3 regions of the Cellulophaga baltica 18 genome follow, and region 1 is predicted to be linked to each of the others. Evidence: riboswitches for the same ligand, from Rfam matches in the RefSeq annotation. Region 1 holds a riboswitch; each other region holds the start of a gene.

What was found. A riboswitch is a leader RNA that binds a small molecule or an ion and turns the genes downstream of it on or off. The one in region 1 is predicted to bind S-adenosylmethionine.
Region 2: another riboswitch for S-adenosylmethionine. It lies ahead of M666_RS08135 (O-acetylhomoserine aminocarboxypropyltransferase/cysteine synthase family protein); the one in region 1 lies ahead of M666_RS15920 (Na+/H+ antiporter NhaC family protein).
Region 3: another riboswitch for S-adenosylmethionine. It lies ahead of M666_RS08200 (homocysteine S-methyltransferase family protein); the one in region 1 lies ahead of M666_RS15920 (Na+/H+ antiporter NhaC family protein).

The regions. Positions count from the first base shown of each region.
Region 1 is NZ_CP009976.1:3,715,321-3,718,603, reverse strand. Features, by position in the region: gene M666_RS15925 (sensor histidine kinase) at 1-670, shown strand, start outside; gene M666_RS15920 (Na+/H+ antiporter NhaC family protein) at 692-1,993, opposite strand; SAM-I-IV-variant riboswitch at 2,040-2,137, opposite strand; gene M666_RS15915 (thiamine pyrophosphate-dependent enzyme) at 2,381-3,283, opposite strand, start outside.
Region 2 is NZ_CP009976.1:1,911,456-1,914,738, forward strand. Features, by position in the region: gene metK (methionine adenosyltransferase) at 1-1,172, shown strand, start outside; SAM riboswitch class I at 1,328-1,452, shown strand; gene M666_RS08135 (O-acetylhomoserine aminocarboxypropyltransferase/cysteine synthase family protein) at 1,588-2,862, shown strand; gene thrA (bifunctional aspartate kinase/homoserine dehydrogenase I) at 2,911-3,283, shown strand, end outside.
Region 3 is NZ_CP009976.1:1,927,238-1,930,520, forward strand. Features, by position in the region: gene cobA (uroporphyrinogen-III C-methyltransferase) at 1-500, shown strand, start outside; gene M666_RS08195 (NAD(P)/FAD-dependent oxidoreductase) at 577-1,638, shown strand; SAM riboswitch class I at 1,778-1,902, shown strand; gene M666_RS08200 (homocysteine S-methyltransferase family protein) at 2,093-3,091, shown strand; gene metH (methionine synthase) at 3,222-3,283, shown strand, end outside.

The DNA.
Region 1 (3,283 bases):
ATCCATACAGAATCAGGAATTGAGTGAATACGCGCATGTAGTATCACATGATTTAAAGGCACCGCTGATTAATATTCACACTTTAATTGGTTGGTTTATGGATGATCATAAGGAGACTTTGGGAGAAGAACTCTTGAATCCGTTAAACCAAGTTTTGTTTAATGTAGAACGAATGGATTTTCTAATTAAAGGAATATTAGATTATTCTACGATAGATAGAATGGAATCTCAAGATGCACAGATAGATTTTAATGTGATGTTGAAAGAAGTGCTAGAAACCATGCTTATTCCAGATACGACTACAATTAAGATTCAAGAAAACTTACCTACCCTCTTTGGCAATGCTTGGCGCTACAAGCAAATTTTTCAAAATTTAATTCAGAATGCCGTACGGTATAGTGATAAGGAACAGGGGAATATTGAAGTCGGATTTGTTGAAAAGGGCGATTTTTATGAGTTTTTTGTAAAAGATAACGGCATTGGGATTAAGGCAGATTATTTTGAACGCATTTTTAAAATTTTCACCAAATTAGAAAGCACAGGATCTTCATCTGGAATAGGCCTTTCTATCGTGAAAAAAATAGTAACGTTTTGCAAAGGTTCTATCTGGTTAGAAAGCGAAGAAGGCGTAGGAACTACCTTTTACTTCACACTTCTAAAAACCAACTAGAAACTGAATAATCAAAAGTTCTTACGCTTTTCTCAAGGGCTTTAAAGTTATAAATGCTATAGTATATAAAAATAGTAATAGTAAATACCAAGTGTTTGATACTAGGTCTAGGTAATCTATTTTTCCTTTTGAGAAACTCAAAATCATTAATACTTGGGCGCCATACGGTAATAACCCCTGAATAATACAGGCAAATATATCTAAAATAGAAGCTGTTTTTTTAGGGTCTAAAGCATACTCATCATTTATAGTTTTAGCAATTGGGCCAGCAATAATGATAGATACCGTGTTATTGGCTATAGCCATATTAATAGTACTTACCAAGCCTGCTATTCCTAACTGTGCTGATTTTTTGTTTTTGATTAGTTTTTTGATGTTAACGAGTATAAAATCAATACCTCCATTTTTTTCTACTAATGCAGCCAACCCTCCCGTGAGCAAAGACAGTAAGAAGATCTCTGTCATATTGGTAAAACCAAGGTACGCAATTTTCGTGGAGGCTATCAAGGTAAAATCACCATAATAAATGCCTAGAAGTCCTGCAAAAATAGTACCTACCAATAAGGTGGCAAATACGTTTACGCCAACTATAGAAAGGATGATAACCAATACATAGGGGGCTATTTTAATGATTGAATAACTATAAATAATGCTTGCTGTTTCATCAGATTTTAGCCCTAATCCCTGAAAAACTAAGATAGCAATGGTAAACAAGGCAGCAGGAACTGCAATTTTAATATTCTGTTTAAATTTATCACTCATTTTGCAGCCTAGAGATTGTGTTGCGGCTATGGTGGTATCAGAGATTACGGATAAGTTGTCTCCAAACATACTCCCTCCTAATAATGCCCCACACAAAATGGCTAAATCTGCACTACTTTTATCTGCAAAACCTACAACAATGGGAGCTAAGGCCACAATAGCTCCTACAGAAGTTCCAGTAGAAACCGATAAAAAGCTAGCGATAATAAAGATGCCCACATAGATATATTGAAGTGCAATATAATCTAGTCCAAGGTTTACAATGGCATCTACACTACCTGTTTCATTGGTAATTGCGGCAAATGCACCCGCCAATAAATAGATAAGGCACATGGTCAATATTTTATCATCTCCACAACCTTTGAGTAAGGTATTTATTTTGGAATCTATAGATTGTTTAAACAGAACAAAAGCAACGATAATACCCACAATGACGGCAATTGGAGCCGGCAGCGCATAGAAATCATTTTGATAGATGCCCACGCCTAAAAATGTAAAAACAAATACGAATAGGGGAATTAATGCTGAAAATTTAGGGATACGTTCTTTTTTCTGTGCCATCTGATCTTATATTTAAAAAAAGAAATAGCAGCAATAAATAGAAATATGAATTAACATTGGTTCCAAGTAATTGGCTTATCTCTTTAGCACCTTGCTCGTTATTGCAGGTTGCTATCTCTTTTTTTGAGATTCTTGATAATTATTTTAAGGCGGCTAATTTAGGGTATAAAAGCAGAACTATCTCTTAAAAAAAGTTAATTCTTAAAAATATTTTTTAGGAAATTTTTACTACTAATTAATTTATAGGCTAAATAAGAATTTTAGATAAATCATCAAAACAGCAAGTAAAATTAAAGATCAAGCAAACATATTTGTGCTTACTTGATCTTTGATTAGTAATTCGGTGTAGACCTATAACAAATCTAACAAGTGCTATTTTAAAAGTAACTAGTCAAAATAAGATTGTAGTTCTTTTTTTATATTCTCCCATTGTGATTTATCTCCGGTAATGACTTGTGCTACCTCTTTAACTTTCGCTGTACCAAATCCTATGGCTTGTTTGAGTCCAATATGTGGGGGTAATGATAACTCTCCACTGCTCACTACGGCATCTATTATAAAAGGTTTTGTACTATTTTTTGCTTGCTGTATGGCAGCGCCAATATCTTTAGCATGTTCTACACGTACCCCGTCGCCGCCGCATAGCTTAGCATAGTCTGCAAAATTAACATTGGTTTCATGCAAGGCATCTAAACTTGCCGCTAAACCTACTTCTTCCATTTCTAATTTTACAAAACTAAGTTCAGAATTATTAAAAATTAGGATTTTAACAGGAAGCTTATATCTAACCGCTGTAATAAAATCTTGCATCGCCATATTAAAAGCACCGTCACCACTAAGGCACCAAATTTCTTTCTCAGGATGCGCTAATTGCGCTCCAATAGCAGATGGTAGGCCAACTGCCATAGAACCATGATTAAAAGAACCAATAAGGCGTCTTTGTTGGTTAAACGATATATGATGTGCAGCCCAAATTGCTGATGTTCCTGTTTCTACGGTAAAGATGGCATCATCCGCGGCATATTCATTTACAAAACCAGCAAATATCTGTGGGTGTAAAGGCTCGTTCTCACGTGTTGGAGAAGCCTGTTCTTTCATGTTTTCTTTCCAACCGAGAAAGCTTTTTCTTAATTTATCAAGAAATGAGGTATCGTCTTTCTGGTGTATCTTAGGATTTAGTAAAGTTAAAAATGAAGAAATATCACTCCAAACTCCTAAAGAAACAGCGGTTCTATTTCCTATATTTTCCTGTCTAATATCTACCTGAATAGTTTTTGTATCATGAGGTAA
Region 2 (3,283 bases), 1.8 Mb from region 1:
ATTTTTTGGCTTTTGATCCAGAAAGCAAAGTAGCTTGTGAGACATTAGTAACTACAGGTCAAGTAGTATTGGCAGGTGAAGTTAAGAGTGATACCTATTTAGATGTTCAACAAATAGCAAGAGATGTTATTAATAAAATTGGATATACTAAAGGAGAATATCAGTTTAGCGGAGATTCGTGTGGTGTTATTTCTTTAATACATGAGCAGTCTAAAGATATTAGTCAAGGGGTAGATCGCGGTTCTAAAGAAGAGCAAGGTGCAGGAGATCAAGGAATGATGTTTGGCTACGCTACTAAAGAAACGGAAAACTACATGCCTTTGGCTTTAGATATTTCGCATAAAATATTACAGATCTTAGCAGATTTAAGAAGAGAAGGTAAAGAAATTTCTTATTTAAGACCAGATGCTAAGGCGCAAGTAACTATAGAGTATAGTGATGAAAATGTACCTCAACGTATAGATACTATTGTAGTTTCTACTCAGCATGATGCTTTTGATGCTGATGATGAGAAAATGTTGGCGAAAATTAAATCGGATATCATTTCTATCTTAATTCCGAAGGTAAAGGAGCAATTACCAATTCATATTCAGACATTATTTGATGATGCTATTACCTACCATATTAACCCAACAGGGAAATTTGTTATCGGTGGTCCTCATGGAGATACGGGGTTAACAGGTCGTAAGATTATTGTAGATACGTACGGGGGTAAAGGTGCTCACGGTGGGGGTGCATTTAGTGGTAAAGATCCTAGTAAAGTAGATAGAAGTGCAGCCTATGCTGCGCGACATGCCGCTAAAAATTTGGTGGCAGCAGGAGTTGCAGACGAGATTTTAGTACAAGTGAGTTATGCTATTGGAGTAGTAGAGCCAACCTCTATCTATGTAGATACGTATGGTACTGCTAAGGTAAATTTAAACGATGGGCAGATTGCAAGAAAAGTAGCTGAGTTATTTGATATGCGTCCGTTTGCCATAGAAGAGCGTTTAAAATTGCGTAATCCTATTTATTTGGAAACAGCAGCTTACGGTCATATGGGTAAAGAACCAATAACAGTAACAAAAACTTTTGAATCTCCTTACAATGGTAAAGTAGAGAAAGAAGTAGAATTGTTTACTTGGGAGAAGTTAGATGCTCAAGAGCAAGTGAAAACTGCATTCGGTATATAAATATTTAATGGTTTTAGCGGTCTGGTTTAAATAATTAGAGTAGACCGCCAAAATCTTAACAAAAAAGTATCTTTTTATAATTATTGGTGAATAATTAGGATTTTAAAAACTTCCGATGTTATATTTGCACCGCACAAGTTCAAACACGTATTGAATAGTTATCAAGAAAGGTGGAGGGAATAGACCCTTTGAAACCTTAGCAACCCTTTGTTCTTTTTAAGAGCAATGAAGGTGCTAAATTCTACCAAAAATTGCATCATGCATTGGCGGCAGATAACGAAAAAATTAATTGCTATCTCTAGCAATTGAATATTTCTTCTTAATAACTTTTTGATTTTTATCTAACGCGACCCTATAGGTCTGATGTTAGAGTTTGGCTTTTTATTTTAGTATTAATTTAAAAAACAAAAAAATCATGAGTACTCAAAAATTAGCAACAAACGCTTTACATGCAGGGCATGACACTACGCAAACAGGAGGAACAAGAGCAGTGCCCATCTATCAAACATCATCATATGTTTTTAGAGATACGGACCATGCTGCAAAATTATTCTCATTAGGAGAATTAGGGTTTATTTACACCCGTTTAAATAACCCAACAAATCAAATTTTACAAGATCGTTTGGCGGCTGTTGAAGGTGGTGTAGGTGCTGTTGTTTTCGCTTCTGGTACTGCAGCAATTGCTACAGGTTTGTTAACTTTATTAAAAGCAGGAGATCATATTGTTGCTTCTAGTAGTTTATATGGAGGTACGTTTAATTTATTGAATGTAACCTTACCTAGATTAGGCATTACCACCACTTTTGTTGATGCTGCTCATCCAGAAAACTTTGAGAAGGCTGTTCAAGATAATACCAGAGCTATTTTCGTAGAATCTTTAGGGAATCCTAAATTAGATGTTTTGGATTTAAAAGCAATTGCGACCTATGCAAATGCAGCACAAGTGCCATTTATTGTAGATAATACCGTGGCTTCACCTGTATTGTTAAACCCAATTGAACATGGAGCAAACCTTGTTATTCATTCGCTAACAAAGTACATTGGCGGTCAAGGAACATCATTAGGAGGTGCTATTATAGATGCCGGTACTTTTGATTGGACCAATGGGAAATTTCCTGAATTCACGGAGCCTTCTGCGGGGTATCATGGATTGGTGTATAGCGAAGCTTTGGGAGCAGCAGCATTTACGTTTAAGCTAATTTTAGAAGGTTTACGTGATTTTGGTAGTGCTTTGAGTCCGTTTAATGCATTTCAGATTATTCAAGGATTAGAGACCTTACCTGTGCGGATCAAGCAACACAGTGCAAATGCATTAGAGCTAGCAACATGGTTGGAGGGTAGAGATGAGGTTGCTTGGGTAAACTATCCTGGATTAAAGAGTAGTGCCTATTATGATTTGGCTAAAGAGTATTTGCCAAAAGGGCAAAGCGGTTTAGTGACCTTCGGTATAAAAGGTGGATTTGAAGCGGCTCAAAAAGTAACCGATGCTACTAAAATCTTCTCGCTATTAGCAAATATTGGTGATACAAAATCATTAATTATTCATCCAGCGAGTACTACCCATCAACAATTAACAGCAGAACAACAAGAAGCTGCTGGGGTGCCACAAGATTTGATACGCCTGTCTGTGGGATTGGAAGATATAGAGGATTTAAAGGCAGATTTAATTCAGGCTTTTGCCTCATTGTAAGTAAGCTTAACCTTTGGTAAAGCAAAAAGATTGAAATAAAAATAAATTATGCTACAGCATTTAACAATACCCAAGTATACTAATCACGGCGGATCAACTCAGGATATTAAATTGTCTTATCAAGTTTTTGGGCCTGCGTTGCACACAGCACCAATTATAGTGGTAAATCATGCCTTAACAGGCAGTTCAGATGTTGCTGGAGAGCAGGGTTGGTGGTCTGCATTGATTGGAGATGGAAAATGTATTGATACTCAAAAATATACCATTTTAGCTTTTAATGTACCCGGTAATGGGCATGACGGTTTTGTGGTAGAGAATTACAAAGATTTTGTGGCGCAAGACATCGCAAAAATATTTTTAATAGGATTAAAAGAACTGCAAGTAAACAAGCTTTTTGCACTTATAGGTGGCTCAATGGGAG
Region 3 (3,283 bases), 1.8 Mb from region 1:
ATCCTTTTATTTTTGGTCGTGGTGCAGAAGAAATGGAATATGCAGCAACCCATGGGTTAAATGTGGCTATGGTTCCGGGGATATCTTCATCTGTAGCGGTACCTGCATCTCAAAATATACCTGTGACTAAAAGAGGAGCTGCAGAAAGTTTTTGGGTCATTACAGGTACTACCAAAGAACATAAGCTCTCTTCAGATGTAGCTTTAGCAGCAAAATCAAACGCTACTGTGGTTATATTAATGGGAATGTCAAAATTGCCAGCAATAGTAGCTTTGTTTGAGGAAGAAGGGAAAGCAGATACGCCAATCGCTATCATCCAGAATGGTACAAGAGAAGATGAAAAGATAGGAATAGGAACTATTTCGACTATTCAATCAGAAGTAGATAAGCAACAATTAGCAAATCCAGCAATTATAATAATTGGTGAGGTTGTTAATCATAGAAAAGCACTTTCAAGTGCAATAGAGTCGTATAAACAAGTAAGCGAAGTGCACCATTAATTTATTTTACTGTCGTAAATTTGCAGTAGTATTTTAAGCGTATTTCAACACAAGAATTTTTTGAATTAGTAGAGAGATGATAAAAACAGATATTTTAATTATTGGAGCAGGACCTACAGGATTGTTTACCGTTTTTGAAGCAGGATTATTAAAGTTAAAATGCCATTTAATTGATGCATTACCACAAACAGGTGGTCAGTGTTCAGAAATATACCCAAAGAAACCTATTTACGATATTCCTGCTTTTCCAGAAATTTTAGCAGGAACCCTGGTAGATAATTTGATGGAACAAATTAAGCCTTTTGAAGCGGGTTATACGTTAGGAGAACGTGCTGAAACATTAGATAAGCAAGAAGATGGTTCTTTTATTGTTACGACAAATAAAGGTACACAGCACCAGGCACCGGTAGTTGTTATTGCAGGTGGTTTGGGTTCTTTTGAGCCAAGAAAGCCTTTAATTCCAAATATTATCGACTTTGAAGATAAAGGGGTAAATTACTTTATTAAAGATCCTGAAGTGTATCGTGACAAAAAAGTAGTTATTGCTGGAGGTGGAGATTCTGCTTTAGATTGGGCAATTTTCTTAGCAGATGTTGCATCAGAAGTTTCTTTAGTGCATAGAAGAAATGAATTTAGAGGAGCTTTAGATTCTGTAGAGAAAGCATCTGAATTAGCCAAGCTTGGTAAAATTAAATTATTTACAGAGGCTGAGGTTATTGGTATTGCCGGTGATGGTAACGTAGAAGCGGTAACTATTAAGCATAATGATGCTGAAAAAGGAGAAACAATTTTACCTGTAGATAACTTTATTCCATTATTTGGTTTGTCTCCAAAATTAGGACCAATCGGAGATTGGGGTCTAGAGATAGAAAAAAATGCGATTAAAGTAAATAACGCAAAAGATTACCAAACCAATATACCAGGAGTTTTTGCTATTGGCGATGTTAATACCTACGAGGGGAAATTGAAATTGATACTTTCTGGTTTTCATGAGGCCGCTGTTATGTGTCAGTTTGCATACCAGATTATCAACCCTGGAAAACGTTATGTAATGAAATATACTACCGTAGGTGGTGTAGAAGGTTTTGATGGATCTAAGAAAGTTGCAAAGAAAGAAGTCGTACAGAGTATATCGTAAAAATTTAAGCGATTTAAAAATACAAAAGCCTTCTTACTGTTCTAGTTAGAAGGCTTTTATTTTACCATATAATTTGGTTTTAATTTGGCGGTAACGTTTCTTTGCAGTCATTGTTTGAAGTTCATTGCAACATTGAAAATAGTTATCAAGAAAGGTGGAGGGACTAGACCCGATGAAGCCTTGGCAACCCTTTTAAGTAGTTTTACCTAAAAAGAAGGTGCTAAGTTCTATTCAAGACCCTACTCGTTTTGAAATAGATAACAAAAGCGAAACATTTCGTCTTAGTTTTTACTTTACTTGATAATTTATGATTAGAGCGTTTCATTTGCAGAAAAAGCAAGTGATTTGGCGATATCCTATTTTTAGCCTTAGCAGGTAATAAAAAGTGGTGCTGGTGTGTGCAGTATAGTTATATCGCTTGAACGCATTTTTTTATAGTATAGAGATTTGAAAAATGAAGAATATAAAAGACATACTTAAGGAGCGTATTTTGGTGCTGGATGGTGCTATGGGAACGATGCTTCAACGCCATAAGTTTACCGAAGAAGATTTTAGAGGAGAACGTTTTAAGGACTGGGAGCATCCCTTACAGGGTAACAATGATTTGTTGTCCTTAACACAGCCAAAAGCAATCGCAGATGTGCACCGTAAATATTTTGCTGCCGGAGCAGATATTGTTGAAACAAATACCTTTTCCAGTACAACAATAGCCATGGCAGATTATTTTATGGAAGACTTGGTCTATGAGCTAAATTATGAATCGGCCAAGATTGCAAAGCAGGTAGCCGATGAATTTACGGCAAAAGAGCCGCATAAACCCCGCTTTGTAGTAGGTAGTATTGGACCTACGAATAAAACGGCAAGCATGTCTCCAGATGTAAATGATCCCGGATATAGAGCGGTGTCATTTGATGAATTAAGAATTGCGTACAAACAGCAGGTAGAAGCCTTAATTGATGGTGGTTCTGATTTATTAATGGTAGAAACCATTTTTGATACGCTAAATGCAAAAGCAGCATTGTTTGCTATTGAAGAAGTAAAAGATGAGCGCGGTATTGATATTCCAATCATGGTGAGTGGCACTATTACAGATGCATCTGGAAGAACTTTGTCAGGACAAACAGCAGAGGCTTTTTTGATCTCCATATCGCATATTCCAATTTTATCCGTAGGGTTTAACTGTGCTTTAGGAGCAAGTCAGCTTGTACCTCATTTAGAAGTATTATCTGCTAAAACAGGTTTTGCAGTATCTGCACATCCCAATGCAGGTTTGCCTAATGCTTTTGGAGAATATGATGAAACACCAGCCGAAATGGCTGCGCAAATAAAAGAGTACGTAGAAAAGAACTTAGTAAATATAGTAGGTGGTTGTTGTGGTACCACGCCAGAACATATTTCTGCTATAGCCAATGTAGTGAAAGATATAAAACCTAGAATCGTTGCTGGGCAATAATTGGTTATGGTGTTTTAGCGCTGGATCAAGAATATATAGAAGAAGATAATTTTAAAATAATAATGAATCAGATTCTTAGCTGTAAAAAGCTTCTAATCAGGTTTATAAAATAGTACAAAGGGTTGTAATTATGATAGAAGAGAGCAAACAACCATCAACTAACAACCGACAACCAAAGCGGTATCTGAAACT